Regions from separate parts of the Leclercia sp. W6 genome, predicted to be linked through region 2. Evidence: predicted binding sites of a transcription regulator. Region 2 holds the regulator's gene; each other region holds the start of a gene.

Region 1 (2,196 bases), 2.2 Mb from region 2:
GCTTCGCCTTACCCGGCCTACGTTTCGCATGCAGGCGCCATCCGGCAAATACAAAAACGGCAACCCGTGGGTTGCCGTTTCTCTTTATTTCGCCGCCGCTTTCTCTTCGCCGACTAAACCAATTTTCAGGTAACCCGCCTGGTGCAGCGTGTCCATTACCTTCATCATGGTTTCGTAGTCGACGGTCTTGTCAGCCCGGAAGAAGACGGTAGTGTCTTTCTTGCCTTCGGTCAGGGCGTTCAGCGCCGGGATCACCGACTCATCGGTCACCGGATCGTTGCCGAGGAACATAGATTTATCGGCTTTGACAGAGAGATAAATCGGTTTTTCCGGGCGCGGCTGCGGCTGACTGGATGACGCAGGCAGATTCACCTTCACGTCTACGGTCGCCAGCGGCGCCGCCACCATGAAGATAATCAGCAGAACCAACATAACGTCGATAAACGGCGTCACGTTGATTTCGTGCATTTCGCCGTTATCGTCCAGATTTTCATTAAGACGCATTGCCATGACGAATCAACCTACGTGAAATTTCTGAGCAGAACGAATCGGCTTAGCCGAGCTGGCGCTGAGATCCAGATCGCGGCTTTGCAGCAGCAGAACCTGGGCGGCTACGTCGCCGAGGGTCGCTTTGTAGCTGCCAATCATACGGGCGAAGACGTTATAAATAACGACTGCCGGGATTGCTGCCACCAGACCAATGGCCGTTGCCAGCAGTGCTTCGGCGATGCCGGGCGCCACAACCGCAAGGTTAGTAGTTTGCGTCTGGGCGATGCCGATGAAGCTGTTCATGATGCCCCAGACAGTACCGAACAGACCGACGAACGGCGAAATCGCGCCGATGGTCGCCAGGTAACCGTTACCCCGTCCCATATGACGGCCAACGGCCGCAACGCGACGCTCAAGGCGGAAACCAGTACGCTCTTTAATCCCTTCGTTGTCTTCACTACCTGCAGAAAGTTCGAGCTCGTTCTGCGCTTCGTTGATTAACAGGGTGGTCAGGCTCTTCGCCTGGAAAGAGGCGGCCATGTCGCTCGCCTGATTCAGGGTGCGGGCTTCGGCCAGCTGCTGCTGCTCGCGCTTAAGGCGACGTTTATGGGAAAGAAGCTCTACGCTCTTGCTAAAGAAAATAGCCCAGGTGACGACAGACGCCAGAATCAGGCCGATCATGACAATCTTCACCACGATGTCGGCATGATGATACATACCCCAGACGGAGAGGTCCGTCTGCATCAAATTATTACCCACTCGGTATCTCCAGGACGCAAATCACAAAATCTGAGCATAATAATATCAAAACAACGTCGAATTGATAGTAGTTCTCATTAGTATTTACATAGTGCCGTAAATTCGTTTCATTTTCCTTGCGCTTACGCAGGAAAAATTTCCCGGAAACAAATTTTAAAAAATTTTCCGCTGAACCCACTACCGCTAACGTGACCATTTTTACTTTCGTGGTAGTGTGGACGTCCAGACGTATAAAAACAGGTTGCGCAGACATGAAAGAGAAGCATCTTGATACCACCCTTGTCCAGGCGGGACGCAGTAAAAAATATACCCTTGGTTCCGTGAACAGCGTCATCCAGCGCGCCTCGTCGCTGGTGTTTGATACCGTGGAGGCGAAAAAGCACGCCACCCGTAACCGGGCCAACGGTGAACTGTTTTACGGGCGTCGCGGCACGCTGACCCATTTCTCGTTACAGGAAGCGATGTGCGAGCTGGAGGGCGGCGTGGGCTGTGCACTCTTCCCCTGCGGTGCCGCGGCGGTGGCCAATACCATTCTGGCCTTCGTTGAGCAGGGCGACCATATCCTGATGACCAACACCGCCTACGAGCCAAGCCAGGACTTCTGCACCAAAATCCTCAGCAAGCTGGGGGTCACTACCGACTGGTTCGATCCGCAGATTGGCGCGAACATCGCCGATCTGATCCAGCCCAACACCCGGATTGTGTTCCTCGAATCACCCGGCTCTATCACTATGGAAGTGCATGATGTGCCAGCCATTGTGCAGGCGGTACGCAGCAAAGCGCCGGAGGCTATCATCATGATTGATAACACCTGGGCGGCGGGAGTGCTGTTCAAGGCGCTCGACTTTGGTATCGACATCTCGATTCAGGCGGCGACGAAGTACCTGATTGGCCACTCTGACGGCATGATTGGTACCGCGGTTTCCAACGCCCGCTGCTGGGAGCAGC
Region 2 (2,196 bases):
CAGTTTCCGCAGGCTTCTCTGTTCTGCTATGATTGCCCTTATCCGTGGCTAAATTGCGCCACCATACCATTAAGTTTCAAGAGGTTATTTTACTCATGGCAATCATCGGCATTTTTTTTGGCAGCGACACGGGTAATACCGAAAATATCGCAAAAAACATTCAAAAACAGCTAGGTAAAGACGTTGCCGATGTGCATGACATTGCGAAAAGCAGCAAAGAAGATATCGAAGGTTACGATATTCTGCTGCTGGGCATCCCTACCTGGTACTACGGTGAAGCGCAGTGCGACTGGGACGACTTCTTCCCGTCTCTGGAAGAGATCGATTTCAACGGCAAACTGGTTGCCCTGTTCGGCTGTGGCGATCAGGAAGACTATGCCGAGTACTTCTGCGATGCTCTCGGCACCATTCGCGACATCATTGAGCCGCGCGGCGCCGTGATCGTTGGTCACTGGCCAACTGCTGGATACCACTTCGAAGCCTCAAAAGGTCTGGCCGATGATAATCACTTCGTGGGCCTCGCCATCGACGAAGATCGTCAGCCTGAACTGACCGCTGAGCGCGTAGAGAAATGGGTTAAGCAGGTTCGCGAAGAGCTGCATCTCGACGATATCCTCAACGCCTGAAATGCTGCGGCGCAACGTTGAAGTTGCGCCGCATTGATAGGTAATATCAATCAAAATAATTGCTACAAATTTTTAACTTTTCCTGCCATACCTGTACAATGATCCAGGTTCAAACGGGTCACCCTGTAACAAGTTTGTTGGCGGTACCACGTTTTTATAAGCATACTTTACTTGAGACTTGCAGTTTTCATTAGGTCATGGCAGTTCTATAATGAGACGCATTTCCCAGGTGCATTTTCTGTCACTTCTTCTTTAGAAGTGAATCGTTTAGCAACAGGACAGATTCCGCATGACTGACAACAACACCGCATTAAAGAAGGCCGGACTGAAAGTCACGCTTCCACGGTTAAAAATCCTGGAAGTGCTTCAGGGTCCGGATAACCATCATGTCAGTGCGGAAGACTTATACAAGCGTCTGATCGACATGGGCGAAGAGATTGGTCTGGCTACCGTTTACCGTGTACTGAACCAGTTCGACGATGCAGGCATCGTGACGCGTCACAATTTTGAAGGCGGGAAATCCGTATTTGAACTGACGCAGCAGCATCACCACGATCACCTGATTTGCCTGGATTGCGGCAAAGTGATCGAATTCAGCGACGACTCTATCGAATCACGTCAGCGTGAAATTGCCGCCCGTCACGGCATTCGTCTGACCAACCACAGTCTCTACCTGTATGGCCACTGTGCCGAAGGCGACTGCCGCGAAGATGACCACGCGCACGACGCGAAATAATTCATCCGCATACTCTGAGCCAACCTGACGGTTGGCTTTTTTTTGCCTGTCATTATGTAAAAAGCCCGGTGGCGCCTCACTGACACAGACCTACGCATTTGTAGGCCCGTGTCAGCGTAGCGCCATCGGGCGTGGCAAACAGCCGATTACTTGCTGTTGTTATTGCGGATCTCCTGCCAGATTTTATCGCAGTCTTTGGTCACGTCCTGATTGTTACCCGTTTTACGCGCCTGGATACAGGCCTGGTAATCCGCAACCCGAACGGTCTCTTGCGTCGCAAATTGCTCGTGCGCCTTCTCCTGGCGCAGCACGTCCAGCACGCTCTGGCAGGCTTCGATCTTCTCTGGCGACCCTTCAGCGGTATTGATACAGGCGCTGTAGGCCTCTTTCAGACGGGTATCTTCTTTCTGGGTCTGAGGTTGCGCGCAGGCGGTCAGTCCTGATGCCACCAGCGCGACCAGTACGATTTTTTTCAGCATAGCAGTCTCCGGTCGGCGGGGTTATCCCCCGCCGGATGTGTCATCAGAAGATGGTGAACGGGGCGATAACCATAAACTTCACGTCTCGCTCATCCTGGAAGATGTTGCCGTAACCGCCGCCGTAGCTTGGGATATCGGAATTGTTGTCATACTGCGTGAAGTGCAGTTTGAACATAGTTCCTTTCGCGCGACCATCCTGAAGGGTGTAGATCGCATCCAGACTGTAGGCCGACTCTTTAATCTTGTTAGAGGCAATATCTTCACGCTGGCCCGCGCTGTTGATCAGCCAGTCTGCCGGTTTTGCATCCCAGGCGTAAACATAAGACGCGCCCACACTCCAGCCTGCGAGGTTCCA
Region 3 (2,196 bases), 2.1 Mb from region 2:
CCGCCATGGTGTACATGCGGTTGCGGGACATTTTGCTGAGGATATCTTTATAGGCGATAAAGTTCTCAGACTGACCGAGGATCAGGGAACTTACGGCGTTGAAAGATTCCAGTTTGCCCATGCCGTTCACTTTAGACAGCACGGTACCAATAGCGCGGATGACAATCGGCAGAATGCGGATGTGCTGCAGGATACCGATCAGGGCAGAGATAAAGACGATTGGGCACAACACTTTCAGGAAGAAGAACGCCAGACCTTCGTCGTTCATTTTACCGAACACGAAGTTGGTCCCTTCATTGGCGAATCCGAGCAGTTTTTCAAACATCTCGGAGAAGCCTTTTACAAAGCCCAGCCCCACGTCTGAGTTCAGGAAGAACCAGGCGAGCAATACTTCAATAACAAGTAACTGAATGACATAGCGAATGCGGATCTTTTTGCGATCGCTGCTGACCAGCAACGCAAGCACGGCAACGACAACAAGTGCCAGGACAAAATGTAGGACGCGGTCCATATTTGCTCCAAATATGAGGCAGGTTTAATTTCGCTGCACATTCTATGAAACAAGCGTAAAGAAAACGAGATCAAAGCCACACTATCGTTGAGTCCTGTGACGAGTCTCAAAAATAGTGACATACGATACATTTTCGTTATGTTATGTAAATGAGTTAAAAGTTAAGTTTGTGTGCTACGCTTCACAAAGGCGCGTGCTTCTGCCCGCTATCGATAGACCATTCCAGCCTGCTAATTGTTCTTCGCTATCACTGCAATCACGATAATCCTTCTAAATGAACTTGATAATCATTCGCATTTTGATAGCATTTAACATAGCAAAGGCTATATTACTGAGGCAAAAATGAGCAACAGTCGCGTTGATGAGAGTAGCAGTGGTAGGGCTGCACGCAAAATGCGGTTTGCATTAATGGGACCTGCGTTTATTGCCGCCATTGGCTATATCGATCCCGGTAATTTTGCGACCAACATCCAGGCCGGAGCCAGCTTCGGCTATAAACTTTTGTGGGTGGTAGTCTGGGCCAACCTGATGGCGATGATGATCCAGGTGCTGTCAGCAAAACTGGGCATTGCCACCGGCAAAAATCTCGCGGAGCAGATCCGCGACCACTATCCGCGTCCGCTGGTCTGGTTCTACTGGGTGCAGGCGGAGATTATTGCCATGGCGACCGACCTGGCAGAATTTATCGGCGCGGCGATTGGCTTTAAGCTGATCCTCGGCGTGTCGCTGTTGCAGGGCGCGGTATTAACCGGTATCGCCACCTTCCTTATTCTGATGCTGCAACGACGCGGGCAAAAACCGCTGGAGAAAGTGATCGGTGGCCTGCTGCTGTTTGTGGCGGCAGCCTACATTGTTGAGCTCATCTTCTCTCAGCCTGATCTGGTGCAGTTGGGTAAAGGGATGGCGATCCCGAGCCTGCCGACCACCGAAGCGGTGTTCCTTGCGGCTGGGGTACTGGGCGCGACCATTATGCCGCACGTGATCTATCTGCACTCCTCGCTGACCCAGAATCTGCATGGCGGTTCACGGCAGGAGCGCTACTCCGCGACGAAATGGGACGTTGCCATCGCCATGACCATTGCCGGGTTTGTTAACCTGGCGATGATGGCGACCGCCGCAGCGGCATTCCATTTCAACGGCCATACCGGCGTCGCCGATCTGGATCAGGCGTACCTGACGCTGGAACCGCTGCTGAGTCACGCGGCGGCAACTATCTTTGGCCTGAGCCTGGTGGCGGCGGGTCTCTCTTCCACCGTTGTAGGGACGCTGGCAGGGCAAGTGGTCATGCAGGGATTCGTGCGCTTCCACATTCCTTTATGGGTGCGCCGTTCGATCACGATGCTGCCGTCGTTTGTGGTGATCCTGATGGGACTGGATCCGACCCGCATTCTGGTGATGAGCCAGGTCCTGCTCAGTTTTGGTATTGCACTGGCGCTGGTGCCGCTGCTGGTCTTTACCAGCGACAAGAAGCTGATGGGCGATCTGGTTAACAGTAAGACGGTGAAACGGACGGGGTGGGCGATCGTCGTGCTGGTGGTGGCGCTGAATCTGTGGTTACTAATCGGGACCGCATTGGGATTGTAAAAAAGGCGCCGGGAGGCGCCTTTTTCGTATCAGTGACGGTGACCGTGTCCGCCGTGACCATGCCCGTGACCGCGGCCTCGTGGGCCTCGATGATCGTCACG
Region 4 (2,196 bases), 840 kb from region 2:
AGCTTTTATTCGTTCATCGCCCCGCTCATACGCGATACCTACACCGGCGGGACACAGGCTCTCTCCGCAGCGCTTGCGGTACTGGGCATCGCTGGCGTGCTGGGCAACCTCTGGGTCACCCGAGCCGCCGCGCGCTTCACGTCTGAAAGGTTGTTGATGGCGGGCATGACGCTGCTGGTTGTAGACACCGTGCTGATTGCCCTGCTGCCGAAAATGTTGGGCGTATTGCTGGTGATGCTCGTTGTCTGGGCCTTTGCCACCGATCTGCTCTGGCCCAGTCAGCAACGCAGGATCGTTGAACTGTCGTCTGTCCGCCACCGTGGTATCGCTCTGGCGCTGACCAGCGCCTTTATGTTCGGCGGCATCGGCTTTGGCTCGGCAGTAGCCTCGTGGGTTTATCCCCTGGCGGGGTTTTACGGGCTGGTCGGCATATCAATCTCCTTTATTTTGCTGGCGCTGATGAGCCTGTTGTTGTCAGAAAAGCTCAGAAAACCTGTGGTAATCGCTGAGCCCTGTAAAAATGAAGCCTGAGCGCAGGATCAGCGATGCTGAGATCCCTTCCAGATAATGGCGGGTATGATTCATCACCATAGCAAGCGGTTACTGTCGTGACGACGGCGACACGCGTGGGTCAACCTCTGATATTGCCCCACTTAAGCAGGGGTTCGAGCTTCCATTCATCTACAAAAACCCCATAAATATCATGCCATTATAGAAACAATTTTTAACATTACCTGTTTACATTGAAATGATTATTCATATCATCTTGATAATCACTATCACCTCTGCGGTGATGCTTTTGCGCTACGGGGCGTCCATGCCTCCGGCACGTTGAAAAATCAGGATGATCACAATAATGAAATCGCACAGTTATCGCGCGCTAAGTTCATGTTTATTCATGACATTGGCCGCCAATGCCTCTGCTGAAGTACAAAAAGATGAGACGCTGGTGGTCGCTGCCAGCCGTACCAATCACAGCATCGCCGACATGGCACAGACCACCTGGGTTGTGGAACAGGCTGAAATTGAACAGCAGGTTCAGGGGGGTAAGGAGCTCAAAGAGGTGCTGGCGCAGTTAATTCCCGGCATGGACGTCAGCAGCCAGGGGCGCACCAACTACGGGATGAATATGCGTGGTCGATCCATGATGGTGATGGTGGACGGCGTGCGTTTAAACTCCTCGCGCAGCGACAGCCGCCAGCTGGATTCTATCGATCCGTTTAATATTTCCCGCATCGAAGTCATTTCCGGCGCCACCTCCCTCTACGGCGGTGGCAGCACCGGCGGCTTAATCAATATCGTGACCAAAAAGGGCCAGCCGGAAACGGAAGTGGAGTTCCAGACCGGCCTGAAAACGGGCTTTAACAGCCATAACGATAATGACGAGAACGTCGCAGCGGCGGTCAGCGGTGGTAACGATAACGCTTCCGGACGTCTTTCAGTGGCTTATCAGCGCTTTGGCGGCTGGTACGATGGCAATGGCGATGAGGTGATCATTGATAACACCCAGACCGGTTTGCAATACTCTGACCGTCTGGACGTGATGGGCACCGGCACGCTGAATATCGACGATCATCAGCAGTTGCAGCTCACCACCCAGTATTACAAAAGTGAATCTGACGGTAAGCACGGCCTTTATCTGGGCGAGAACTTCTCGGCAGTAACGGGCGCGGGCAACGCCTATAACAAAAACAATCTCGACTCCGACCGTATTCCCGGCACCGAACGTCACCTGATTAACCTGCAATATTCCAATACCGATTTCTGGGGCCAGGATCTGCTCGCCCAGATTTACTACCGCGATGAGAGCCTGACCTATTACCCCTTCCCTACCCTTTCCGGCGGTCGGGTCACCAGCATTGGCGCGTCGCAGCAAAAAACCGATTTCTACGGCGGCAAGCTCACCATCAACAGCAAGCCGGTGGAGGCGTTGACGCTGACATGGGGTGTGGATGCCGAGCATGAAACTTTCGACGCCAACCAGCAATTTTTCGACCTCAACAAAGCGGCGGCCAGCGGGGGAATGAAGCTGGATAATGCCTATAACGTAGGACGCTATCCGGGCTACAGCATCACTAACCTCGCCCCGTTCCTGCAAAGTAGCTACGACTTCTCCGCGATCACCCTGAGCGGTGGCGTGCGCTATCAGTACACGGAAAACAAGGTCGATGATTTTATTGGCTACACGCAGCAGCA

The links. The regulator Fur, encoded in region 2, represses iron uptake genes when iron is present. The targets are predictions, from matches to a motif close to ATAATAATGAGAACNACTATCAA.
Region 1: exbB (tol-pal system-associated acyl-CoA thioesterase) is a predicted target of Fur. The motif match lies at 1,310-1,332, and genes of this name have one in related genera.
Region 3: DVA43_RS01295 (Nramp family divalent metal transporter) is a predicted target of Fur. The motif match lies at 792-814, and genes of this name have one in related genera.
Region 4: DVA43_RS07275 (TonB-dependent siderophore receptor) is a predicted target of Fur. The motif match lies at 761-783, and genes of this name have one in related genera.

What each region holds. Positions count from the first base shown of each region.
Region 1 covers NZ_CP031104.1:4,500,333-4,502,528, reverse strand. Annotated here, with positions in the region: gene exbD (TonB system transport protein ExbD) at 85-510, opposite strand; gene exbB (tol-pal system-associated acyl-CoA thioesterase) at 517-1,248, opposite strand; gene metC (cystathionine beta-lyase) at 1,500-2,196, shown strand, end outside.
Region 2 covers NZ_CP031104.1:2,328,571-2,330,766, forward strand. Annotated here, with positions in the region: gene fldA (flavodoxin FldA) at 96-626, shown strand; gene fur (ferric iron uptake transcriptional regulator) at 916-1,362, shown strand; gene chiQ (ChiQ/YbfN family lipoprotein) at 1,509-1,841, opposite strand; gene chiP (chitoporin) at 1,885-2,196, opposite strand, start outside.
Region 3 covers NZ_CP031104.1:247,739-249,934, forward strand. Annotated here, with positions in the region: gene DVA43_RS01290 (NupC/NupG family nucleoside CNT transporter) at 1-511, opposite strand, end outside; gene DVA43_RS01295 (Nramp family divalent metal transporter) at 854-2,095, shown strand; gene ypeC (DUF2502 domain-containing protein YpeC) at 2,125-2,196, opposite strand, start outside.
Region 4 covers NZ_CP031104.1:1,490,185-1,492,380, forward strand. Annotated here, with positions in the region: gene DVA43_RS07270 (MFS transporter) at 1-531, shown strand, start outside; gene DVA43_RS07275 (TonB-dependent siderophore receptor) at 857-2,196, shown strand, end outside.